DNA from 2 places in the Kitasatospora sp. NPDC001132 genome. Region 2 is predicted to be linked to the other one. Evidence: riboswitches for the same ligand, from Rfam matches in the RefSeq annotation. Region 2 holds a riboswitch; the other holds the start of a gene.
The links. Region 2 has a riboswitch for cobalamin ahead of ACWDBE_RS09760 (cobalamin biosynthesis protein). Riboswitches for the same ligand answer to the same signal wherever they lie in the genome.
Positions count from the first base shown of each region.

Region 1: it holds a riboswitch for cobalamin, as region 2 does, so the genes downstream of both, ACWDBE_RS08065 (ribonucleoside-diphosphate reductase subunit alpha) here and ACWDBE_RS09760 (cobalamin biosynthesis protein) in region 2, are expected to answer to the same signal.

Region 1 is NZ_JBSFKF010000004.1:253,006-258,061, reverse strand. Features, by position in the region: gene ACWDBE_RS08065 (ribonucleoside-diphosphate reductase subunit alpha) at 1-1,809, opposite strand, end outside; cobalamin riboswitch at 2,002-2,127, opposite strand; gene ACWDBE_RS08060 (hypothetical protein) at 2,478-3,491, shown strand; gene ACWDBE_RS08055 (glycoside hydrolase family 26 protein) at 3,663-5,056, shown strand, end outside.
Region 2 is NZ_JBSFKF010000005.1:273,624-278,679, forward strand. Features, by position in the region: gene ACWDBE_RS09755 (cobyric acid synthase) at 1-1,451, opposite strand, end outside; gene ACWDBE_RS09760 (cobalamin biosynthesis protein) at 1,448-2,497, opposite strand; cobalamin riboswitch at 2,605-2,737, opposite strand; gene ACWDBE_RS09765 (alpha/beta hydrolase) at 3,109-4,215, shown strand; gene ACWDBE_RS09770 (hypothetical protein) at 4,987-5,056, shown strand, end outside.

The DNA of each region.
Region 1 (5,056 bases), on a different contig from region 2:
GGTCTCGGCGATCCGGGCGCGCAGCGCCGTCCAGCGGTCGGCCCACTGCGGGGCGGCCGTCGGGAAGTGGTCGATGTGCAGCTCGCCGCGGGCGGCGCGGGTCTCGCCGTACGCCTCGTGGCGGCCGAGCTGCTCGGCCAGGTCGGCGGAGCGCTCGTAGGCGGTGAGCATGATGCGCTCGGCGATGAGGGTGGAGAGGGTCTTGGCCTCGGCCGAGTCGAAGTCGATCCGCAGCTTGAAGAAGACGTCCTGGAGGCCCATCACGCCGAGGCCGACCGGGCGCCAGCGGGAGTTGGACGTCCCGGCCTCGGTGGTCGGGTAGAAGTTGATGTCCACCACGCGGTCGAGGAAGGTGACGGCGGTGCGCACGGTGGCGTCCAGCCGCTCCCAGTCCATCGCGCCGATCAGGTCGTCGGCCGAGGCGCCGGCGGCGACGTGGGCGCCCAGGTTGACCGAGCCCAGGTTGCAGACGGCGGTCTCGGAGTCGTCCGTGACCTCCAGGATCTCGGTGCACAGGTTGGAGGAGTGCACCGTGCGGCCCGGCAGGGCGGTCTGGTTGGCGGCGCGGTTGGAGGCGTCCTTGAAGGTCATCCAGCCGTTGCCGGTCTGCGCCAGGGTGCGCATCATGCGGGCGTACAGGGTCTGCGCCGGGATGGTGCGGACGGCCTTGCCGGCCTGCTCGGCCTTGCGGTAGGCCTCGTCGAAGTCGGCGCCCCACAGGTCGACCAGCTCCGGCACGTCGGCCGGGGAGAACAGCGACCAGTCCTCGTTGGCGTTGACCCGGCGCATGAACTCGTCCGGGATCCAGTGCGCCAGGTTGAGGTTGTGGGTGCGGCGGGCCTCTTCGCCGGTGTTGTCGCGGAGCTCCAGGAACTCCTCGATGTCGGCGTGCCAGGTCTCCAGGTAGACGCAGGCCGCGCCCTTGCGGCGGCCGCCCTGGTTGACGGCGGCGACGGAGGAGTCGAGGGTGCGCAGGAACGGCACGATGCCGTTGGACTTGCCGTTGGTGCCGCGGATCAGGCTGCCGCGCGAGCGGATGCGCGAGTAGGACAGGCCGATGCCGCCGGCGTGCTTGGAGAGGCGGGCGATCTGCGCGTAGCGGTTGTAGATCGAGTCCAGGTTGTCCAGCGGGGAGTCGAGCAGGTAGCAGCTCGACATCTGCGGGTGCCGGGTGCCGGAGTTGAAGAGCGTCGGCGAGGAGGTCAGGTACTCCAGGCGGCTCATCAGGCCGTACAGCTCGGCCACCTCGCGGACCGACTGCTCGCTGTCGCCGACCGCCAGGCCACAGGCGACGCGGAGCAGGAAGTGCTGCGGGGTCTCGATCACCTTGCGGGTGATCGGGTGGCGCAGCAGGTAGCGGGACTGCACGGTGCGCAGGCCGAAGTACTCGAAGCGGTCGTCGCCGGTGGTGTCGATCAGCGCGTCCAGGGCGGCGGCGTGCTTGGCGACGAAGTCCGCGGTGGTGTCGCCGATCAGGCCCTCGGTGTGGCCGACGGCGATCGAGGCGGAGAAGGACACCGAGCCCTGGCTGTTCGCCTCGTCGACGATCTCCAGGGCGAGCAGGCGGGCGGCCAGCTTCGAGTACTGGGGGTCCTCGGCGATCATCGATGCGGCGGCGTCCACGGCCAGCCCGCGCAGCTCGGCGAAGTCCGAGCCGGCGTGGCGGCCGCGCAGAGCGGCGGCGGCGACATGGCCGGGGTCGACCTCGGTGAGGTCGGTGCTGCGGTCGGTGAGCAGCCGCAGCAGGGCGCCGCCGGGGTCGGAGACCGTCGGGTCGGTGAAGGCGGTACCGGTGCCCTGGGCGGGCAGGGTGGCTGAGGCGGCGGTGGTCAAGGCGCTCTCTCCTGGCGGCGATCGGCGGCGGTGATCGGGGGCCACCGGGCCGATCGGGGCAGGGGAGCACGGCACGAACGCAGACGGCGTCGCGCGACGGTGACTCCCCGGCCCGCCCGCGAGGCCCGGAGGGGTACTGCTCGTGTCGGCGCGGCCTCTGCGGGAGGGCCGTGGCGCACGCTGTCGGCAGGTCATCGGACTCGCGGGTACGGCTGCTGGAGCCGCCCGCACACCGCTGCGGGGCAGTCCCGGATTCGCACCGGGTTCCCCTGCATCGACAGCAGAAGCGAGCATACATGTAGTGGTGTCTCCCTGAAGCGACCCCAGATGTAGTGCGGCGCCGCGTGTCGGGGCGATGACCGGTGGTACCGGAAACGTGGCCCCGGATGGCCCTGCGAGGCCCCGGAACCGGGCCGGGGGCGTCCTGGTTTCGATACGGAATGGTCACCGGGAGGATCGGCGGACACGAGGATGCCCTACGATCTGGGCGCATGAGCGACGGAACTGGCGTACCTGGGCAGGGGCCGCAGGGAACGCCTCCCGCCGGGCCGGGGGGCGCACAGAGTCAGCAGCCGGTGGTACCTGGTCCGGTACCGCCGCCGAGCGGGGGTTTCGGGCCGCCGCCGGCCTCGTACGGGCCGGTCGTGCCGGCGGCGCAGCCGGTCGCGCAGCCCATCCCGCCGGTGCCGCAGCCGGTCGCGCCCGCGCCGCAGCCGGCTCCGCCGGTCGGGCAGCCGCCGCACGCCCAGCCGCAGCCCGTCGCGCCGCCGCCCTTCGCGCAGCCGCAGCCCCAGCCGGCCCCCCAGCCGCAGCCCCAGTGGCACCTCCAGCAGCAGCCCCAGCAGCCGGTCCCGCCGCAGCGGGCCGAGCCGGACTGGGACGCGCTGGCGGACCGCAACGAGGCCGAGGGCAAGCGCCGTCGCCGGATGAGGGTCATCGGCGTGGTGGCCGCGGTCGCCGTGGTGGGCGGCCTGGTCGCCGGCGGTGTGGTGCTGTTCAAGGGCAAGAAGGACGACGGCTCCCCGACGGCCGTCAAGAGCACCCAGCCGGTCGTGCCTCCGAGTACGTCCGGCACGCCGGGCGGCCAGCCGGACGACCCGTCCAAGCCGATCTGGGAGGCCGCCACCGACCCGGCGCCGCAGGACGCGGGAGCACTGTTCTCCGCGCTCCAGGTGACGATCAACGGCGCCACCTGGAACCGGACCGTCGTGGCGCTGGACTCGCCCTGCTGGGACGGGAACTCCACGACCGGCGGGCTGGGCAAGGTGCTCGGCGACCAGGGGTGCCAGCAGGTGCTCCGGGCGACGTACGTCTCCGGTGAGAGCGCGGTCACCGTCGGGGTGGCGGTCTTCGACCGCAAGCTCCAGGCCGAGACCGCGCTGAAGAACTTCACCGGGCAGCTCAAGGGCGCGCCGGCGGCCGGGGCGCCGGCCTTCTGCGCCGGCGCCGGCTGCACCGGCACCCACAACAGCCTGGGCCGGTACGGCTACTTCACGGTCGAGGGCTCGGCGAAGGGCGGCAACGCCCCGGACGCCACGGCGACCGCGGCGGCTTCCGGGTTCGCGGAGCACGTGAAGGGGCAGTTGCTCAAGCGCGCCAAGGCCGCGTCCTCGGCCGCGCCCGGCGTCCAGGGCACCGCTCCGGCCTCGGCGGGCTGATCCGCCGGGGCGTCCCGCGGGCGGGCTGATCCGCCGTGACACCCCGGCCCCCCGGCCTACTGTTCGCGCAGGCCGGGGGGAGTGTGGCAGGCTCTCGGGACAGTCATGTCGTACGCGTTTCCGGTTGCGTCCGTGGGGGGCGGCGCCGGCGAGCAACCGGAGGAGCGGTCAGTGGCCCTGCCCAGAGCCCTGCGCGGCAAGCCCGCCGTCCTGGCCGCGGCCGGGATCGTCGCCGCCGCGGGAGCGGTCCTCCTGCTGGACCACGACGGCCGGGCCGACGGCGAACAGCTCCCGCGCGTCCCGGTGTCGGTCGGCCTGCCCGGGCGCACCCTGCCGCCGGAGGTGGGCCGGGACCTGCTCGCCCGGGACCCGCAGGCCTCGCCGAACGCCCGCGCCGTCCAGCAGTTCCTCGCCGACCTGGAGTCCCAGGCCCGCACCGGGCAGAGCGGCGGCACGGTGATCGGCCAGCACGTCGAGGCGCACAACGAGCGCAACAACCCCGAGTACGGGGACTACCGGGGCACCAAGCAGGTCGGCTACTACTACAAGAAGGCCGCCGACATCACCGGCAAGCTGCCCGGCTTCGTGGAGACCGACCTCGGCCCCGGCTACGGCCAGAACGGCTGGGGCGTCGGCAATCCCCGGTCCTACTCGGCCGGCCGCTGGCCCACCTGCCGGGCCGGCTGGCAGTACACCGACGACGCCGTCGACCTGCTCTCCGCCGTCTGGAACGGCCACCCGCGCGCCGAGGACGGCGGCTACGGCGCGGCGGGCGTGCAGCAGAACTGCGACGGCAGCAGCACCGAACTGCCCGACAACGGCGGCGGCCCGGCCGGGATCGTCGGCATGTCCTTCCACCAGCCCTACCCCGGTTCGGACGTCAAGTCCTTCGACCGGGTGCTCTGTTCGAACTCGCCGGTGGCGAAGGACCCCGACTGGTTCGGCCGGGTCGTGGACGGTGCCCACGACACCCCCGAGTACCGGGCACTGATCACCGACCTGTCCTACCTGGCCGACCACCTGGAGTACCTGGCCGCCCACGACGTGCCGGTGCTGCTGCGCCCGTACCACGAGATGAACGTGCTGGACTGCTCCCGCCGGTTCTGGTGGGCGGGCCAGAAGCCGGCCGACTACCAGGCGCTGTGGAAGATCACGTACAGGTACCTGGTGGAGACCCGGGGGCTGCACAACCTGCTGTTCGTCTGGACGCCGGTGTCCTGGGACGGTGCCCCGGGCGTGGACCCCTGGGACTACTACCCGGGTGCCCAGTACGTCGACGTGGTCGGCGTGGACGACTACAGCGGCAGCCCGGCGCACCCGATCGGCACCGGTGAGGTGTGGACCAAGCGGTACTACGACGGGCTGTCCTCCTACGGCAAGCCGCGGATGCTGGCCGAGTCCTTCGCCGTCCCGGTCAACTCCCGCCAGCCGGAGACCCTGCGGCGCACGCCCTGGACGATCTGGACGGTCTGGGGGCAGTCCCTCACCGCGAACAACCTGACCCCGGACCAGCCGCGCAACTCGGTCGCGGACGTCACCGCCACGTACCGCAACCCGCTGGCGCT
Region 2 (5,056 bases):
CCCTCGATCAGCTTCCACAGCGCGTCGGTGTCCGCGTGCTCCTCGATCAGGTCGCCCAGCCGGTCCAGCCGGGCCTCGCGCGCCGCGGCGAAGGAGGTGTCCGGCGCCGGGACGAACGCCCGCCCGGACAACTCGGCGACCTCGCGCAGGAGTTCGCGACGGAATCCGTCGTTCTCCAGCGCGCCGTGCCAGGTCGTGCCCCAGACCGCGCCCACCCGGCAGCCGTCCAGGAAGGCGTCCCCGCCCTCGACCGCCACCACTCCGTGGTGGATCTCGTAGCCCTCGACCCGCTGCCCGTACGCCTCGCCGACCGGGCGGGCCAGCACCTTCTCGGCGCCGAACCGCACGTGCGTCGGCAGCAGCCCGAGGCCCTCGACGGCGCCCGCCTTCGACTCGACCTCGTCCACGATCGAGTGCGCCAGCATCTGGTAGCCGCCGCAGACCCCGAGGACCGGCAGGCCGGCCGCCGCCCGCGCCCGCAGGGCCGGCTCCAGGCCGCGCTCGCGCAGCCAGGCGAGGTCCGCGACGGTGGCCCGGGTGCCGGGCAGCACCACCAGGTCGGCGTCGGCCAGCTCCTCCGGCCTGGTCGCCCAGCGCACCAGCACGCCCGGCTCCTGCACGAGCGCGTCCACGTCGGTGAAGTTGGACAGCCGGGGGAAGCGCACCACGGCCACCCGCAGCACGTCCGCGCCGAGCGGCCCGGGCCCGTCCGCCCGGTCCACCACCGTGGACAGGTCCAGCGAGTCCTCGGCGTCCAGCCAGAGCCCGGGCAGCATCGGCAGCGTGCCCAGCACCGGACGGCCGGTCAGCTCGCGCAGCATGTCCAGTCCGGGTGCCAGCAGGCGCGCGTCGCCGCGGAACTTGTTGACGAACCAGCCCGCCACGTGCCGCTGGTCCTCCGCCGACAGCAGCGCCAGCGTCCCGTACATCGCCGCGAAGACCCCGCCCCGGTCGATGTCCCCGACCACCACCACCGGCAGGGCGGCGGCGGTGGCCAGGCCCATGTTGGCGATGTCGCGGTCGCGCAGGTTGATCTCGGCGGGCGAGCCCGCGCCCTCGCAGACCACCACGTCGTAGCGGCGGCGCAGGTCGGCCAGGCACTCCAGGGAGCGCTCCAGCAGGACGGGCTTGCGCTCGCGGTAGTCCAGCGCGCCCACCTCGGCCACCGGCCTGCCGAGCAGCACCACCTGGCTGCGGCCGTCCGCGCCCGGCTTGAGCAGCACCGGGTTCATCGCCGCCTCCGGCTCCACCCGGGCGGCCTGCGCCTGCATCGCCTGGGCGCGGCCGATCTCGGCGCCGTCGGAGGTGACGAAGGAGTTCAGCGACATGTTCTGCGCCTTGAACGGCGCGACCCGCACGCCCTGGCGGGCGAGCCAACGGCAGATCCCGGCCGTCACCACGCTCTTGCCCGCGTCCGAGGTCGTCCCCGCGACCAGCAGTGCGTTGCTCATCCCCGTCCCCTCATCCTCGGCAGCAGTCGCTTCGTCGGCACCCGTTCCGCGGGCACCCGTTCTGTCAGCGCCCGTTTCGCCAGCACCCGCAGCAGGACGTGCCCCGCGACCGTCGTACCCAGCGCCAGCGCGCCCACCCGCCGGGAGAGCGCGCAGGCCCGCTCGATGTCGTCCACCGTCACCGGCCGCAGCTCCGCGCCCAGTACCGGCCGGTTCTCCACGCGCTCGCCGTACCGCAGCGTCCCGCCCAACCGGACGCCCACCGCGCCGGCGAACGCCGACTCGGCCTGGCCCGCGTTCGGGCTCGGGTGCGCGGAGCCGTCGCGCCGCCAGACCCGCCAGGCCGTCCGCGGTTCGGGCGCGGCTGCCACCGTCAGCAGTGCCGTCAGCCGGGCGCCCGGCCAGCCCGCCAGGTCGTCCAGCCGGGCCGAGGCCCAGCCGAACCGGGCGTAGCGCGGCGAGCGGTGGCCCACCATGGCGTCCAGGGTGTTCACGGCGCGGAAGGCGAGCAGGCCGGGCGTGCCGGCCAGGGCGCCCCAGGTCAGCGCGTTGACCACGGCGTCGGCGGTGTTCTCCGCCACCGACTCGACCACCGCCCGGGCGATCTGCTGCCCGTCCAGCGCGCTCGGATCCCGTCCGCACAGGTGCGGCAGCCGTTCCCGCGCGGCCGTGAGGTCGCCCGCCGCCAGCGAGCGGCCGATGGTGCGCGCCTCCCGGGTCAGCGAGGTGCCGCCGAGCACCGTCCAGGTCGCGGCCGCCGCCAGCGCCGCCCGGCCCAGCGGGCGCCGGCCCACCGTACGGTCCAGGGCGAGTGCGCCCGCCGCGACCGCGCCCACGCACAGCGCCGTGTACCCGGCCCCGGCGGCGCGGCCGTCGCGCCACAGCCGCCGCTCCAGCCGGGTCGCGGCGCTGCCGAAGACGGCCACCGGGTGGCCCCGGCGGGGGTCGGCGAAGCGGGCGTCGGCGGCGTAGCCCGCGGCGGCGCCGAGCGCGAACGCGGCGGCGCGGGTCAGCGGACGGCGCGCGGAAGGCGCGGGCGGGATCATCGGTCGCACGGCGGAGGGCAGCTCGGGGTCGGGCAGGGCGGGGCAGCCTGCATCGCGTGCGTGTCCTCACTCAGGGTCCGCGCCCTGGATCGACGTGACGGCGGCGAGAGTCTCCTGGCTTCCGGGTCGAACGCACCCTCGGAGCCTTCCAGCGGCCGTCGACGGCCCGCCGTGGCGATGTTCCGAGCGTGCTCCCCGGTGACAGTGGCGGGACCGCGCCGGACTTCCACCGGCTTCCTCTCCATGCCTCCGTTTGGCCCCAGGATCCCATCACGGGCTCGAACCGGGAGTCAACCGAGGTCACGGAGGGGTTGGTCACACGCGGACGCCGCTGACGCCCGTGGGACCGGTCGGCGCTGCGGGCCGAGGACGGGGCCTGCCACTGCCTGCCCTCGTCCTCGTCCTCGGCCTTCGTCTTCCCGCCGGCCCGCCGTCCTCGCCACCCGTCCGCGGCGCCACCTCGGCAGAGCCAGGGCCGCCGGCTCCTCGGCAGGGCCGGTCCGCCGCCCGGGTGACCCGGACGGCCCAGCCCGGTGGCCGGGCGGGCGGGGCGCCGGTGAACTGGTGTCCGAACACCGTCCGGTCCGTGAGGCAGGAGAGCGGGGAGCGAAATGCGTTGGGGAACCGCAGCCGTCGTGGCGGCCGCCGCGGTCGGGGCCGCCGTGCTGGTGATCGGCCGTCGGGCATCCGAGCGGATGGTCCGTCCGGTGACCACCGTTCAGGAGTCCGCTCCGGTCGTGGTCCGCGGCCTCGCCCCCGGCCGGGTCACCTTCACCCGCGGCCCCGGGAGCCTGCGCCCCGGCCGCTGGGCGGTCGAGTGGGCGGACGGCGGTCACGCGGTCGTCGAGGAGATCCTGCACGGCGACGAGCAGGAGGTCACCCGCCGGCTGGTCCGCGCCGACCGGGGCACCCTCACCCCCGGCACCGAGGTCCGCTTCACCCCGCGGGTCCACCTCGGCGACCCCACCGAGGCGCTCGGCCTCGCCTTCGCCGACACCGCCGTCGACGGCGAGCTCGGCGCCCTTCCCGCCTGGCAGCTCGACGGCAAACGCGGCACCTGGGTGATCCTGGTGCACGGCCCCGAGGCCGACCGTCGGCAGACCCTCCCCGTGCTCCCCGTCCTCGACCGGCTCGGCCTGCCCGCCCTCGCCGTCACCTACCGCGGCGACCGGGGCGCCCCCGCCTCCCCGGACGGGCTCAGCCACTTCGGCGAGACCGAGTGGCGCGACGTCGAGGCGGCGATACGGCTGGCGCTGCACAGCGGCGCCGGCAACGTGATCCTCTACGGTTGGTCCCTCGGTGCGACCATGGTCCTCCACACGGCGGCCCGCTCCGCCTGGTCGCACGCCGTCCGGGGCCTGGTCCTCGACTCGCCCGTGCTCGACCGCCCGGCCTCCGCCCGCCGGGACGCCGCCCGCTCCGGCTTCCCGGGCGTCGCGGCGGAACTCGGCGCCCTCGCCGCCGAGGGGCGGACCGGCGTCGAGCTCGCCGACTTCGGCCGCATCGCCGAGGGCGCCGACCTGCGGGTGCCCACCCTCCTCCTGCACAGCCCCGAGGACCGGATCGCCCCCTTCGGCGCCGCCGAGAAGCTGGCCGCCGCCCGCCGCGACGTGGTCAGCCTCCAGGCCTTCCCCGGCGCCGACCACGCGACCCTCTGGAACAGCGCCCCCGAGCGCTATACCGAACTCCTCCGCCGGTGGCTCACTCCGTTGCTCTAGCCGCCTTCCGCGCGAGTCCTGTCGCGCGAGCCGTTCCGCGCGAGCCGTTCCGCGCGAGCCGTTCCATGCGACCCTTTCCGCGCGAGTGCTGCCGTACGAGCCGTCCCGCGTGAGCCCCCCTCTCCGCGCGGGGCGCTTTCGGCCGGGTCCCGTCGGTTTTTCCGTTCGGCTTCCCCCCGTCCACGAATGAACGTTTCTCCCATGACGTCGAGCGCGCACGAGAAGTCGGCCCGTCCGACTTCTCGTGCAGCACGATCCCCCAACCCCCGCCAGCCATCCGTCCGGATTCGGGCTGGACAGCCCGGCCGGAAGTCGGGGGGAGGGGATTGCCGGTGCGAAATCCGGCACGTCGTCAGGGGCAATAGTTGGTCCGATCCCTTACCCCCCACCCGTACGCACGGTGACCGGCCGAGTATTCCCGGCAACCGAGGCGCCTGGGATGGCATGGGCAGGCCATACGTTTCCGGCCAGGCGGTTTGCCGCTGTTGCCCGATCTTGCGGAGGTGCCGCCGCCGCTCGCCCTGTCGTACGGACAACCGGATGTGACAGAAGGCCGGTACAAGGGGAAGACTGCTCGACGTGACGTCTCGGAACCCGCGCGACCGTGATGCCCCGCTCCCGCCGACGATCGGTACCGGTGCGACGGTGACCCGTCTCCCCGGAACGGCCCAACGGCCCGCCGGTGGCAGGCCGGGTGGGGCGGGTGTCCCCCGTAACGGAGTACCCCGGCGACGGGGGCCGGCTCCGGCTCCCGGGCGGGGTCGGGTTCCCGTGCCGGAGGGCTTCCCGGCACCCGCCGAGCTGGCGCCGCTGGCCCGCCGGATGCTGGTGGACGCCGTTC